Regions from separate parts of the Pantoea sp. KPR_PJ genome, predicted to be linked through region 2. Evidence: predicted binding sites of a transcription regulator. Region 2 holds the regulator's gene; the other holds the start of a gene.
What was found. The regulator LexA, encoded in region 2, represses DNA repair genes until DNA is damaged. The targets are predictions, from matches to a motif close to TNCTGTATGTACATACAGNA.

Region 1: a site for LexA is predicted at 3,671-3,690, ahead of HP564_RS03015 (YebG family protein). Genes of this name have one in related genera too.

What each region holds. Positions count from the first base shown of each region.
Region 1 covers NZ_JABMIK010000001.1:645,535-652,732, forward strand. Annotated here, with positions in the region: gene proP (glycine betaine/L-proline transporter ProP) at 1-1,235, shown strand, start outside; gene HP564_RS03010 (omptin family outer membrane protease) at 1,293-2,231, opposite strand; gene HP564_RS03015 (YebG family protein) at 3,315-3,656, opposite strand; gene HP564_RS03020 (SIR2 family protein) at 3,762-4,556, opposite strand; gene HP564_RS03025 (non-canonical purine NTP pyrophosphatase) at 4,553-5,113, opposite strand; gene HP564_RS03030 (DNA polymerase V) at 5,283-5,528, opposite strand; gene HP564_RS03035 (DUF1090 family protein) at 5,703-6,122, opposite strand; gene HP564_RS03040 (ABC transporter substrate-binding protein) at 6,325-7,198, opposite strand, start outside.
Region 2 covers NZ_JABMIK010000004.1:23,080-30,277, forward strand. Annotated here, with positions in the region: gene ubiA (4-hydroxybenzoate octaprenyltransferase) at 1-854, shown strand, start outside; gene plsB (glycerol-3-phosphate 1-O-acyltransferase PlsB) at 907-3,330, opposite strand; gene HP564_RS10640 (diacylglycerol kinase) at 3,459-3,827, shown strand; gene lexA (transcriptional repressor LexA) at 3,934-4,548, shown strand; gene dinF (MATE family efflux transporter DinF) at 4,678-6,000, shown strand; gene HP564_RS10655 (CsbD family protein) at 6,191-6,403, shown strand; gene zur (zinc uptake transcriptional repressor Zur) at 6,451-6,972, opposite strand.

The DNA.
Region 1 (7,198 bases), on a different contig from region 2:
CGCAGCTTATTGCTGCCTTTGGTACTTTTGCTGCCGCCTTTCTGGTGCGCCCTATTGGGGGGCTGGTATTTGGTCCACTGGGCGACCGCATTGGCCGTCAGAAAGTGCTGGCAGTGACCATGATTATGATGTCGATTGGCACCTTCTGTATTGGCCTGATCCCCTCCTATGCCAGCATCGGTATCCTGGCTCCGATCCTGCTGCTGGTGGCGCGTCTGGTTCAGGGCTTCTCAACCGGCGGCGAATATGGCGGTGCGGCCACCTTTATTGCAGAGTATTCCACGGATAACCGCCGCGGATTCATGGGCAGCTTTCTTGAATTTGGTACGCTGGGAGGCTATCTGCTGGGTGCCGGCTTTGTTACCGCACTCACTTCAGTATTGCCTGAGCAGACGATGCTGGACTGGGGATGGCGCGTGCCGTTCTTTATTGCTGCCCCACTCGGTCTTTTCGGTCTCTATGTGCGGCTGAAACTGGAAGAAACGCCAGCATTCAAGCAGCACATGGAGAAACAGGAGGCGCTGGAGCACAGTAAACCCGCGCTGTCAGTGATGCAGATGCTGAAGAAACACCACAAGCCGATGCTGAAATGTATCGGACTGGTACTGCTCTTTAACGTCTCCAACTATATGCTGACCTCTTATATGCCGAGTTATCTGACAGGCATACTCGGCATGGGTGAACTGAGTAGCCTGCTGCTGATCATGGTGGTGATGTTTGTCATGATGCCACTGACGCTTTTCTGGGGGCACTGGGCAGATCGTCTTGGCCGTCGTCCGGTCATCGGCAGTGGCGCACTTGGCCTGATCCTGCTGGCGATCCCCTGCATGATGCTGATCACTTCCGGCAATATGTGGCTGGTGTTTGCTGGTCTGATTGTGCTGGGCATGCTGCATACCTGCTTCAGCGGCACGATGCCTGCTACCTTACCGGCGCTGTTTGTCACCGATATTCGCTACAGTGCGCTGGCAATTGGTTTCAACCTGTCGGTATCGCTGTTTGGTGGCACGACTCCGCTGATCACCGCCTGGCTGGTGGATACCACCCATAACCTGATGATGCCGGCTTACTATCTGATGGTTGCAGGGGCCATTGGGCTGCTGACCGTGCTTACGCTGCACGAGTCAGCGCGTAAACCGCTGCGCGGCTCATCGCCTGCGGTCGCCAGCGAAGCGGAAGCGCACCGCCTGGTGAAGAAACTCCGCTCACGCAGCAAGCAGCAGCCCACGCCGTAATCGCTCATGCTCTGCTGTTGAAATAAAAAACCCGCCGCTGGCGGGTTTTTCTTTTTATCAGAAGCGATATTGCAGACCCACGGTCACGGTGTAGTTTTTGTTGGAGAGACCCGCAGCGTCACCGCCGTAAGAAGCGGATTCACCGGTCGGCGTATAGATCACCTGCGTGCCACCCTTACCTTCTTCATACTTGTTCCAGGTGAACTCAGCAAACACCTTTGCATGTTCGGTCACATAGTAGCCCGCATCGACCGCTGCGCCGTAGTAGCGTGAATTTGCGGTTTTTTCACGGAACGTCAGGTCGCGCATATAGTGTTCATCGTTGTCGTGTGCGCGTACCCAGTCACTGAATTTGAACAGCGCGTTAAACTCAAAATCGTTGACGCGATACTGGCCCACCAGCCCCACGTAAGGCATAGAGAAGCGCTGGCTATAGCCGATACCGCGCTCGCCAGCGGCGAAATTGCCGATATAATTTCCGTTATCATAGCTGTAGGCACCGCCGTAAGCCGTCCAGCTAAAACGTGTTTCCTGATAGCCTGCTACCGCGCCGACCTTATAGTTGTCATCCTGCAGAAACCAGCCTTTCAGGTTCAGATCGTATTCGTTGGCATAATTCACATCGGTGCTGGGGTGCGAGGAGTGATCGGTCCAGCTCGACTGACGCGCGTTCTGCCAGTCATAGTCATCCATATGGCCAGCGCCAGATGCCAGCGAAGTCCAGCCGCGTGCGCTCAGCGTCAGGAAGGAGTAGGCATCCCAGGAAATATCACCTTTGAGAATCGCAACGTTTTTGATCTTCCAGTCAAGCTGACTGACTTTACGCGCATTGCTGGCGTCATAAACCAGCTCTTTAGATTTGCCGCCCAGCATACCCACCGACGCAGATACGCTGACGCTGTCAGATGAGAAATCGGGTGCCAGTGACGTGGCGGCCGCTACCGTACTGCCTGAAAATACGGCCATCATCATTGCCGCCAGTGTGCTCTTTTTCATTAAATATCCTGCTATAAATTATATTACCCCTGAATGGCGGGCACAGACTAAAAGGCAGAGAAGAGGCAGGCAAGCGTAATTTTCACGCCTGAAAAAGGGGATATAAAGTTAAGTATAATTAATTAATTCTTTATTAAAGCCTGTCGATAACAGCTGACTGGCTGCGGATTATCGTCTGCACTGTTTTTTTCAGACAGCCTTTTTGCCTGATCCTATGTCAGCCTTGAAATAACTGCCTGCAAACAGACGTTGCTCATCTTTTACCCTAGTAAACAGCGCAGATTCAGACCCTGGTCAGTTTGACTTAAAATAAAACTGGCGTTTTTTTAAGCAAAAATAAAGCGCCTTCCCTCTACGCGAAATATTTTCATCTGTTCGCTTAAGGTAAATTTCCTCGCTGACGACAGTGACAGTTCGCGCCAGTTAACAGGCCCCGCCTCTTGCCTTGCCACTTCAGGGTAACGGGGCATCAGCCGCGACAAATTACTGGCATGTCTCGGCGGGGTAACACGCTCAGACGTTCGCCTCCGGGTCGGGTCCTGCCCCCGACGGGATAGCGGAATGGCGCATCGACGGCCCGGCTGGGTGTCGGGGCTGTCGGTAGTGTCAGTGGTGTCACGGGGGTTGGGGATGTCGGGGGTATTAGGGCGTCGGTGGTGTCGAGGCGTCAATGGCGTCGATACCGTTGGGGCTGTCGGGGCTGTCGGGGCTGTCAGCGAACAGTAATGGGTTGCAGGAAAACCCGCAGCGGTGATACAGGCTTTGATTTACCTCATTCCGGACCTGTTCTGCTGCATGCAGGTTATTTGATCCAGAACAAATCACGCCGCCCCGCCTTCTGTCAATTTGTGACAACGGTAAGCAAAAACATAAATGTCAGAGAGGGGCTTATGACAGGAAAAATCGCATTGACGGGTGGACTGGTGATATGGCTGGGTTATGTGGCGTGGATGGCGAATTACTATTCGGGAACCTTCAGCCTGTTTACTCACTAATATACGTAGTCAGGCAGAGACAGATTAGCGCTGATAAAAAAACGCGCCGCAGGCGAAGTCACTGCGGCGCGTTTTTTAATGCGCTGAATCAGGCAGCTTTAACCGCGCGCACTTTTTTGGGCTGGGCGACGCCGCCCTCTGCGCTGTCGTCACCCGCGTCTGATGCCCCCGCCTTTTTCGCGGCGTCGGCAACATCAGGAAGTTTGCTGGTGCGCAAAATATGCTGAATGGCATCTTTCTGCTCTGCCAGCAGCAGGCCAAGGGTTTCCGCCTGTGATTCATCCATATCGGGCTGGTGCTGCGCTAACCAGTCGGTAAAGGCTTCCGCCATATCGAGCATCTTGTCGTAGGCATCCGCCTCTTTTTTGCTGGCAAATGTCATTTTCTCTTCACCCTTCTTGACGACGACATATTTAATTTCGACAGCCATTTTTGCCTCTCCGATACTGTTAATATATACAGTATATCGCGCCTGAGACGGGATTGCATCCTTTTTTCCTCCCCCTGGCAGACGCGGGCAACGAGAAAATTTTATTCAGGAAATCAGCTCATTAAGGAAGTCAGCCAGCGCTTTTCGGGGATCATCCTCTTCCGACACGATCATCTCGATTCCCCACTGCCCCAGAACCTCGCGCGCGACTGGATTATTGCGGTTTGTAAAGAGATAAGACTTTGGCCGGGCCGTGGCCAGTCCGGTTCTGCCCCACATTTTTGTCAGGCGGTAAAACAGCAGGCGAATGTTGAAATCACTGATGCTGTAGCCGACAAACAGCACCGAACTGCCCATTACGTCATGGGTCAACTTAATATCCAGCGGTGAGTCAAAATAGAGGCGTTCAAAATAGCTGCTCTCATCCAGCACGATGGAGGTATCATCGTCAAAATCGCCGTGCAGCTTGATGATATGGCGCTTGTCTTCGGTCAGCGAAACTAAATCTGCCGCGTTTGCCACCTTGCTATAGGGGACACCGTGCGCCTCGTGCGCCGCTTCCAGCCAGCGGTCGTAGTTCGTGGTGTAGATGCGGCTGAAATTACCCTGGGTAATCATGGTATGAATTTCTGACGAGCGGACATCGATATCGGGGCGGTGCCATTCCCGATCCATCCAGCTGCGCAGCGGCCCCAGCGAGCCCTTTTTCTGCTTGTAATATTCCGCCAGAGAAAGATGGGTACCGTAGGTGTTAAATATTTTGGGATCGTAGCCCAGCTCGTTGGCGAGATGGGCAATCAGCTCATGCCACTCCGGCAAGCCCAGATTGCGTGAAATGCCCGCACCCGCGAACAGAATCAGCTTCCCGGAGTCATAGGCGCGTTTTAGTTCAGGTTTCATGCCACTCCTCGGGCGGTTTTTAAAAACTCAGCAAAACGGTCCAGTGCCAGCTTGCGCATCGAAATCTCATTTTTCAGCTCGCCCATTTCCGCAAAGGTCTGGCTGTGCCCTTCCGGGATAAACACGCAATCCCACTGAAATTCACGCGACCCGGCGGGCTTCGCAGCAATGGTGCCGCGCAGCTCGCCATGAAACTGATACATTTTCCGCCCGTCGCAGTAGCCCAGCACCGTTTTGGCCGTGACCGCCTGGCTGTCAAGGCCCTGAACCAGCTTTGCGAAGCGTTCCGCATCAAGGCGGTTCCAGAAAATGCGCGTCAGGCCGGCAGGCAGGCCATTCAGCCCGTCAAGATAGAGGCCAGTGTGCTCGACAAACAGGGGACGTCCGATGATCGAAAAGGCTTTGGTAAGCTTGTCGCGCACCAGCTCCAGCTCGTTTTCGGTCTGGATCTCTTCGATACGTCGCGCGATAGGTACGACATCAACACCCACCGGCTCAAGAATTTTACGAACCTCAGACAGCTTGTATTCATTGGCTGACAGAAAGCGGATTTTCATCACAACCCTATGTATGACATGCGTTTTTGGTGAAGGGTAGTAATATTGTCCTGCAAATTGTGCGCTGGTGCAAATTTGCCCAGCAGCGGCCAGAGAAAGGAGGATGGGATCTGCACGCGCGCGCGCAGAACACATGAGGGCTATACGGGCGGGATCCCGCTGACGCACCTTACTGCCTCTTCTCGTCCTGGAGATCAAACACCTGAAAGAGACGTGCTTCGCCCTCCTGCGTGGAGACGTCGCGAAAGATGGTTGTATGAATTTCAACCCAGCGATTCGCCTCTTTAGGCGTCAGGTGCCAGTCCAGCCGGGCCAGTTCACTGACGAAATCCTCAGTGCTGACGATATAGCGTCCCAGATCATCACGCCTGACCGCGTTTTTGAAGGCACGCTCTCTGTCATCTTCGCGCATCATGACTTTCTCCATAAAAAACTGTATTTATATACAGTAATGCTATGGTGCGCAGGGAGCAAGCGGCTACAGGTGATATTTATCCATCCGCTTGCTCGTTCAATAAGATGGCGAAAAGAGATAACAGGATAAGAGGGCTGGCGACAACGGCCTGTCAGGGCGAGCCCTGGCTAACGTCTACGGCAGACGGGCGGCAGAGTCCTGAGCCCGGCTGAGATCGTTCCGGGCGTCCTGAAGTTTGCGTTTCTTCTCTTCTACCTTGCGTGATTTTTTCGCTATCTTGTCAGCACGGCCGTTTGCCTGCGCCTCGGCTAATTCCTGCTGAGCGTCCAGCAGTTCATGCTCAGCTTTTTTTACATTGAGCTGGCGATCGCTGACATCCTCGCGGGCCCGACTGGCCTGGCGTTCATCGGTGCAATAGGTTTTCACTTTTGTCAGCGCATAACGGAGGCGCGAGACCTCAGCACTGTTACCGGCACGCGTAGCGGCGGCAACTTTGGCATTTAACTCAGCCACCTGATCGCTGCATGACCGCGTTACCGCGTGAGAGAAAAAAGGGGAAGCCACTAAAGCGAGAGTGAAGGCGATTTTTTTCATAAGCCAGTTATTCCTTTTGTTAAAAAAACCACACAGCCTGTATGGTTGCGCGCTGCACTATACTCTGCCGTAACGGAAAAGTATTCAGCACTTGCGTAAAACTCATTAAAGATTGTGGGGTTATTATGGTGATTTCGCTGGCCGTTCAGAGAATCAAGCACAGCAGCCTGCCACAGCGGTTGCCATGCCTGATGCGCTGATATCAGTAAACGATGCCCGGCGGATTCACCGTTGACGCCTTGATCGCCTCATTCTTTTCTCCCCAGCGGCTCAGCACCTGCTGATACTGGCCCCCGGCAATAGTGCCGTTAATGGCTGTCTGCAACGCCTCCGCCAGGCCGTTGCCTTTTTTGGTCGTCACCGCCACCCAGGATCGCACCGGCCCGTAGCCTACAATTTTGGTATCGCCGCGCGAGGCCACTTTCCAGGCAGCCATCGACTGTGGACCAAACAGCGCGTCGGCACGGCCAGAGAGCAGCGTCAGGGTCGCCGCCGCCTCATCGGTCAGGTAGACCGGCGTGACCGGCTTCAGCCCTTTCGCACGGTTCTTCTCATCCCAGCCCAACAGGATGCGCTCCTGGTTAGTGCCGGAACCAACAATGATCCGCTTCCCCGCCACATCTTCCGCTTTGCTGATGGCGTTAATCGGACTGTTGGCTTTCACCAGAAACGCATGGCCGTCAGCCCGATAGGTGGCGAAGTCAAACTTCTTCTTACGCTCTTCCGTCACCGCAATGTTAAACATTGCCACGTCGTAGCGTCCGGCGGTCACGCCGAGCGGCCAGTCCTCCCAGGCCGCGGGCACCAGGCGCAGCTTCAGCCCCAGGCTGTCGGCCAGCAGTCGCGCAAAGTCCGCATCGCTGCCGATGCGGGTTTTGTTGTCGGACGCCAGCAGCCCAAGCGGTGGCGAGTTGGTATTGGCGGTCGCAACGGTCAGGTAGCCAGGCTCAACGAAGCGGAACCCTGGCGGGATCTGGCCTATCGCCTGCGGATTTGCCGGTGCCTCAATGGGCGTTTCATTTTTCACGGCATCGAGCCGCGCCGTCGCCAGCAAAGGGGGCGCGGCGCAGAACAGC
Region 2 (7,198 bases):
AGGCCTATAGCCGCCTGATGCGTATTGATAAACCTATCGGCACGCTGTTGCTGCTCTGGCCAACGCTGTGGGCGCTGTGGCTATCCGGGATGGGGGTGCCGCCGCTATCGGTGCTGGTCGTGTTTGTGGCTGGTGTGTTTGTCATGCGTGCGGCGGGCTGTGTGATTAACGACTTTGCCGATCGCAAGGTTGACGGCTTCGTTAAGCGCACCGCAGGCCGCCCGTTGCCCAGCGGCGCAGTCAGCGAGAAAGAGGCGAAGCTCCTGTTTGCGGGGTTAGGGCTGCTGGCGTTTGCGCTGGTGTTGACCATGAACCTGATGACCATTCTCCTTTCGCTGGGCGGACTGGCACTCGCCTGGTCCTATCCCTTTATGAAGCGCTATACCCACCTGCCACAGGTGGTATTAGGCGCGGCGTTCGGCTGGGCGATTCCGATGGCCTGGGCAGCAGTTAGTGAGTCCTTACCAGTTGAATGCTGGCTGGTATTCCTGGCGAACGTTTGCTGGACCGTGGCTTATGATACGCAGTACGCCATGGTCGATCGTGATGACGACCTGAAAATAGGCATCAAATCTACCGCTATTCTCTTTGGCCGCTACGACAAGTTGATAATTGGCCTGCTGCAGCTGGCGACGCTGGGTCTGCTGGCGCTGGCGGGAGCGTTAATGCAGCTTAACGCGCTGTTTTACTGGGCGCTTCTGGCTGCCGCTGCGCTGTTTGTCTACCAGCAAAAGCTGATTGTTCAGCGTGAGCGCGCGGCCTGTTTTCAGGGTTTCCTGAACAACAATTATGTGGGGCTGGTGATTTTTGTCGGCGTACTGTTAAACACACCGCCGTTTAACCAGCTGTTTTAAACATTAAAAAGGGCGACATTTCTGTCGCCCTTTACTTTTTCACCTGCAGGAATTATTCGTGCGCCACCGCGCTCTCAATCGTCAGCCGCACATCGCTGGTAATCAGATCTGCCAGAATAAGCCAGGTGGCGTGAGTGCGCTCAACGTCGGCATCACCGGTATCGCTAATATAGCCTTCAGTACGTAGCGTCAGCACCAGCGTCGTAAACACCGCCTTATCAAAGAACTCCGGCGCGTTAATGCCGTGCAGCACCGACAGACGCTGAGCCAGCATCCGACTCTCTTTCTCCAGCGTGCCGCGGTTGATGGTCGGCCTGGCGCTTAGAATAGAGAAGGTAATGGCGAAGCGTTGCAGCGTCTCGCGAATGCCCGCAGCCAGCAGCTGTAAGGTACGGTAGCGGGCGGCAGTATGACGCAGCTGTCCATCCTGAAGAGTGATCAGGCCCTGGCGCGCCAGCTCCTGACACAGCGCATTCAGCAAGGCCGGCAGCGCGTCGCTCTCCCAGCGCAGGAAGAGCTCGCTTTTCAGCATGGGGTAGATCAGCCGGACCTGACGCAGCAGTTCGGCTTCACTCAGGTTCGGATGCTGCTGAATAATGGCGGCAATCAGCGACGGCATCACCAGCATGTGGTGAATGTTGTTGCGATAATAGGTCATCAGCACCGCCTGCTCGCGCGGCAGAATGATGATGTCGCCAATATTGTCCTGCTCGGTCTCGAACTTGTTCATGCTCATCGCATGATTCAGCAGCTCTTCCGCTGAAAGCGGCGGAACCGTCGATTCGGGCGAGTAGGGCACGTTACGCAGCAGCTCGGTATAGCACTCCAGCTGCTCAATCAGCTGTTCGCGGGTTAGTGAGCGCTGACGGGAGGCGAGCAGTGCCGTTACGCACAGGTTCATCGCGTTAGCCGCGCCCGCTTCGTTGATGCGCACCATCACACGCGCCGCAATATCGTTGACCGTGGGCGTTAGCCAGCTGGGGCGCTGCGGCTCAATGGGATCGATGGCATCACGCCATTCGGGTACCTGCTTATTCAGGTAGTTCACCAGCGGCAGCGGTTCACCGAAGTTTACGTAGCCCTGACCAAGGTTACGCAGCTTGCGCAGGCCGCGCACCATCTGCATAAAGCCTTCTTTCTCTTTTGCTGCGCCGCGCAGCTCTTTGGCGTAAGTACCCACTTCCATCACATGCTCATAGCCGATGTAAATCGGCACCAGCGTAATGGGGCGGTTACCGCCGCGCAGCATCGCCTGAAGCGTCATTGCCAGCGTGCCGGTTTTGGGGTCAAGCAGGCGACCAGTACGTGAGCGCCCACCCTCTACGAAATATTCAACGGAGTAGCCCCGGCTGAACAGCTCGCCAAGGTATTCGCGGAAAACAGTCGCGTAGAGCTTATTGCCCTTAAAGGTGCGTCGGATAAAGAATGCGCCCAGGCGACGGAAAATCGGGCCGGCTGGCCAGAAGTTCAGGTTGATGCCCGCAGCGATATGCGGCGGCACCAGCCCCTGGTGATAAAGCACATAGGAGAGCAGCAGGTAGTCCATGTGGCTGCGATGGCAGGGCACATAAACAATTTCATGGCCATCTTCCGCCAGCTGGCGCACGCGTTCGCCGCCGTTGACGTTGATGCCCTGATAGAGGCGGCTCCACAGCCAGCCCATGACGCGGTCAGTAATGCGGATCGCCTCATAGGAGAAGTCAGCCGCAATCTCTTCCATCATCTCGACGGCGTTCTGCTGCGCTTTCTCGTGAGAAACCTTCTTGCTGCGCGCTTCCTCTTCTACGGCCTTCTCAATCGCTTTGGACTGCAACAGCTTGTTGAAAAGATCCTGCCGCGCCGGCAGACGCGGGCCGATGGCGGCCAGACGCTGGCGAGCAAAGTGTATGCGTGCCACACGTGCCAGCTTCTGCGCAATAGATTTATCGGTGCCGTGCTGCGTGGCCATCCAGCGCAGTGAGACCGTGGGGGAAAAACGTACAAAGCTGTCGCGACCGTTCCAGAGCGTGGCGAAAAACTTCTCTACGCCGTTCAGTTCGCGCAGGTGCGGGGCATCGTTGCCCTGAACCTCACGGCCCGGAGCACGCCCAAACATCACCGATACCGGCAGCATCTGGATATCCAGATTTGGATTGTTGCGATGCAGATCCAGATACTCATGGAAAATTTTTACCGATTCCGTGTTTGGCACGAAATAGGGAAACACGCGTGGCCCATCGTGAATAAACACATGGCGTGGCAGCAGCGCGCCGTCAATTTCCAGCGGAACAAGCGGATCGGGCAAATTATGTTTGAGACACTGCTGGCGCAGCGTCATTAAATCCGCCTTGGAATCGTATGGCAGCACGTACATAATCGGCCGCGTGGGATCAAGTCCATGTTCGGAAACGGGATCGGCCGGAATGGCCTTACTTTTTACCAGAACAGAGAGTGGTAAATTCAACAATTTATAATAAAGTTTACGCCAACCTGACATAGACAACATGAAGCCTCTTGTTAGCAAAGCGCCGCAAGCATAACAGAAAGTGCTGCGAAGATCTGTGGCGGTGCCAAACGCACCCGGCCCACACATTGACGTTAAACAACTAAAAGGGTTCCCTCGCAATGGCAAGTAATACCACCGGCTTACTCAGGATTGTGAAAGCGGCTGGCTACTCGTGGCAAGGATTACGCGCCGCCTGGCAGCATGAGGCCGCATTTCGTCAGGAGGCGACCGCTGCTATTGTCGCTATTCTGGTAGCCTGCTGGCTGGATGTCGATACCGTTGCACGTATCCTGATGATTGGATCGGTAGTGCTGGTCATCATTGTTGAGATCCTTAACAGTGCCATTGAGGCCGTGGTTGACCGTATCGGTCAGGAGCGCCATCCCCTGGCGGGACGGGCGAAGGACATGGGCTCCGCGGCCGTTTTGCTGGCGATTATACTGGCGATGTTTGTCTGGATCGCGCTGCTCTGGTCGCATTTGCGGTAGGCTTTCCATAATTGCCCAAATGCCTGTTATTTCCCTGGGTTTCGGTTTTCATTTCGCCAATACCTGTATATACTCACAGCGACTGTATAAACAACCAGGGGGCGGGATGAAAGCATTAACCACCAGGCAGCAACAGGTTTATGACCTGATTCGCGACCATATTAACCAGACGGGCATGCCGCCAACGCGTGCGGAAATTGCCTCGCAGCTGGGGTTCCGTTCCCCGAACGCCGCTGAAGAGCATCTGAAAGCGCTGGCGCGCAAAGGCGTGATTGAGATTGTCTCTGGCGCATCGCGCGGCATTCGTCTGCTGATGGAAGAAGAAGAGTCGAATGGCCTGCCGTTGATTGGCCGCGTCGCAGCCGGTGAGCCATTGCTGGCGCAGGAACATATCGAAACGCACTATAAAGTTGACCCTGACCTGTTCAAACCTTCTGCTGATTTTCTGCTGCGCGTTGCTGGTATGTCGATGAAAGATATTGGCATTATGGATGGTGACCTGCTGGCGGTGCACAAAACTCAGGATGTCCGCAATGGCCAGGTCGTGGTGGCGCGCATCGACGATGAAGTCACGGTAAAACGCTGGAAAAAGCAGGGCACGGTGGTTCATCTGCTGCCAGAAAATAATGACTTCGAACCTATCGTGGTCGACACCCGCACGCAGTCGCTGACCGTTGAAGGTCTGGCGGTAGGCGTGGTACGCAACGGCGAGTGGCTCTGACCAGCGCGTTTCAGATGCCGGCCGATCTCTGTCGGGCGTCTGAACGCGAATCCCTGCGTATGCGGTCTGGGCTACTAACACCCCGGTAGCCCATTCATCTTTCCTGCGTTTTCAGGCATGGACCGGCTGATGCGTCTCTTTACTGCACACGATCGACACCTCTGGCGGCTGGCGCTGCCGATGATCCTTTCTAATATCACCGTGCCGCTGCTCGGTCTGGTAGACACCGCCGTTATCGGTCATCTCGATAGTCCGATTTATCTCGGCGGCGTGGCGATTGGCACCACAATAACCAGTTTCGTCTTTATGCTGCTGCTTTTTCTGCGCATGAGCACGACAGGGCTTACCGCTCAGGCCTTTGGCGCACGCGATCCGCTGGCGCTCGCTCGCGCTCTGACGCAGCCGCTGATAATGGCACTGCTGGCTGGTGTGCTGTTTATCCTGCTGCGCGATCCGCTCAGTATCCTGGCAGGACGGCTGGCGGGCGGCGATCCGCAGGTGCTGGAGCAGGCCGCACGCTTTATCCATATCCGCTGGCTCAGCGCGCCTGCAACTCTGGCAAACATGGTTATTCTCGGCTGGCTGCTGGGCGTGCAGTATGTGCGTGCGCCGGTTGTTCTGCTGGTGGTGGGCAACAGCGTGAACATTCTGCTCGACCTCTGGCTGGTGCCTGGTCTGAAGTGGGGCGTGGCAGGTGCAGCAACCGCCACGGCGGTGGCAGAATATGTCACGCTGGCCGTTGGACTGGCGATGGTATGGCGAGTGCTGAAAATACGCGGTATCACCCCGGCGATGTTGCAGAAGAGCTGGCGTGGCGACATCAGCCGCCTGCTGCGCCTGAATCGCGACATCATGCTGCGGTCGCTGCTGTTACAGCTCTGCTTCGCCTCGCTAACGCTGGTGGGAGCGCGTCTGGGGCCGGAGATCGTCGCGACTAACGCCGTATTGCTGATGTTTATTACGTTTACCGCCTATGCGCTTGACGGCTTTGCCTATGCGGTCGAAGCCGTGTCAGGCGAAGCCTACGGTGCGCGTGATGGCGAAAAGCTGCTGGCGGTGTGGCACGCGGCGTGTCGTCAGGCGGGATGTGTGGCGCTGGCGTTTGCGCTAATTTATGCGGTGAGTGGTGAATCCGTTGTGGCGCTGCTTACCTCGCTGGAGCCACTACGGCAGCAGGTCGATCGCTATCTTGTCTGGCAAATCATTCTGCCGCTGGCGGGCGTCTGGTGCTATCTGCTGGATGGTCTCTTTATTGGCGCTACGCGCGGGCGCGAAATGCGCAACAGTATGGCTGTTGCCGCGCTGGGTTACTTCCTGACGCTGCTGACGCTGCCCTGGCTGGGTAATCACGGCTTATGGCTGGCAATAACCGTTTTCCTTGCGCTACGCGGCATCTCACTGTGGTTTATCTGGCGGCGGGAGTGGCGCTTAAGCCGCTGGTTTTCCAGCTGATTAGCCAGACGGCAGCGCCAGCAGGTGCTGATTTTTAACAGATTATTCTGTAATGATCTGTAATTGTCCGGCAGTTGCCGATTCGTCTACTACAATTACCTTACAACAGCGCAACAGAGCAGCGCTTTGTATTGTCGTACCGCCGTTACGCGGTGGTATGTAAAACTAAGGATGACGTGGAGGTCTGAAAATGAATAAAGACGAAGCGAGCGGTAACTGGAAGCAGTTCAAAGGTAAATTTAAAGAAAAATGGGGCAAGCTGACCGACGATGATATGCAGGTAATCGAAGGTAAACGCGACCAGCTTGTCGGCAAAATCCAGGAACGCTACGGTTACGCGAAGGACGAGGCTGAGAAAGAAGTCTCCGACTGGGAAACCCAGAACAAAGATTACCGCTGGTAATCCCCTTCACTCAGGATGAGTGAAAGAGCAGCACAGGGATGTGCTCTTTATCCCCGCTTTCCGCGCTTTTTCCCCTCTTTTTCATGGTCGTGGTTGCAGCTATCTGGATGAACACACGCCTCAACTTCAGCACAGCTTACACAGAGCCCATGCGCTTCAATCACGCTATGCCTTAACGCAAAGCGCGCTTCGCCTGCCAGATCGCCGATAATTTTTTCTACACCTTGCGCCTGTTTTTCGGTCACTGCCGCACAGCGATCGCATACCAGCATAACTGAGGTATGGGCGGGTGCCTCGAAGTGATGACAAACCACATAGCTGTTGTTGGATTCCACCCGGTGAATAAAGCCCTGCTCAAGCAAAAAATCCAGCGCACGATAGACCGTTGGCGGCTTTGCCTGTGGCTCCGTTGCGCGGAGGCGGTCCAGCAGGTCATAAGCGCTAATCGATCCATGTTGCGCAGCCATCAGACGTAATACCTCTGCGCGCTGCGTGGTCAGGCGCACGCCGCGCTGCAGACACAGTTTTTCCGCCTGGGTCATGATTTGCTCTGGCGTCATTGTCGACATGGTGATTCTCCGCTTAAAACGAGATGTTATTTTATCACATTAAATGTGCTTCCGCTGGGGTTACCGCGACGGACATTTTTTTGACTGTTTATTTAGCAAAACCATGTTGTTACAGGAAAATGACTTCTGTTGCGCTATTTCAGGACGTTTACTCAGGGCCAACATTATCGAGACATAATGAAACAAAATGGACGTTTTGCTTTACAACTCACCAGGTTAAGCACTA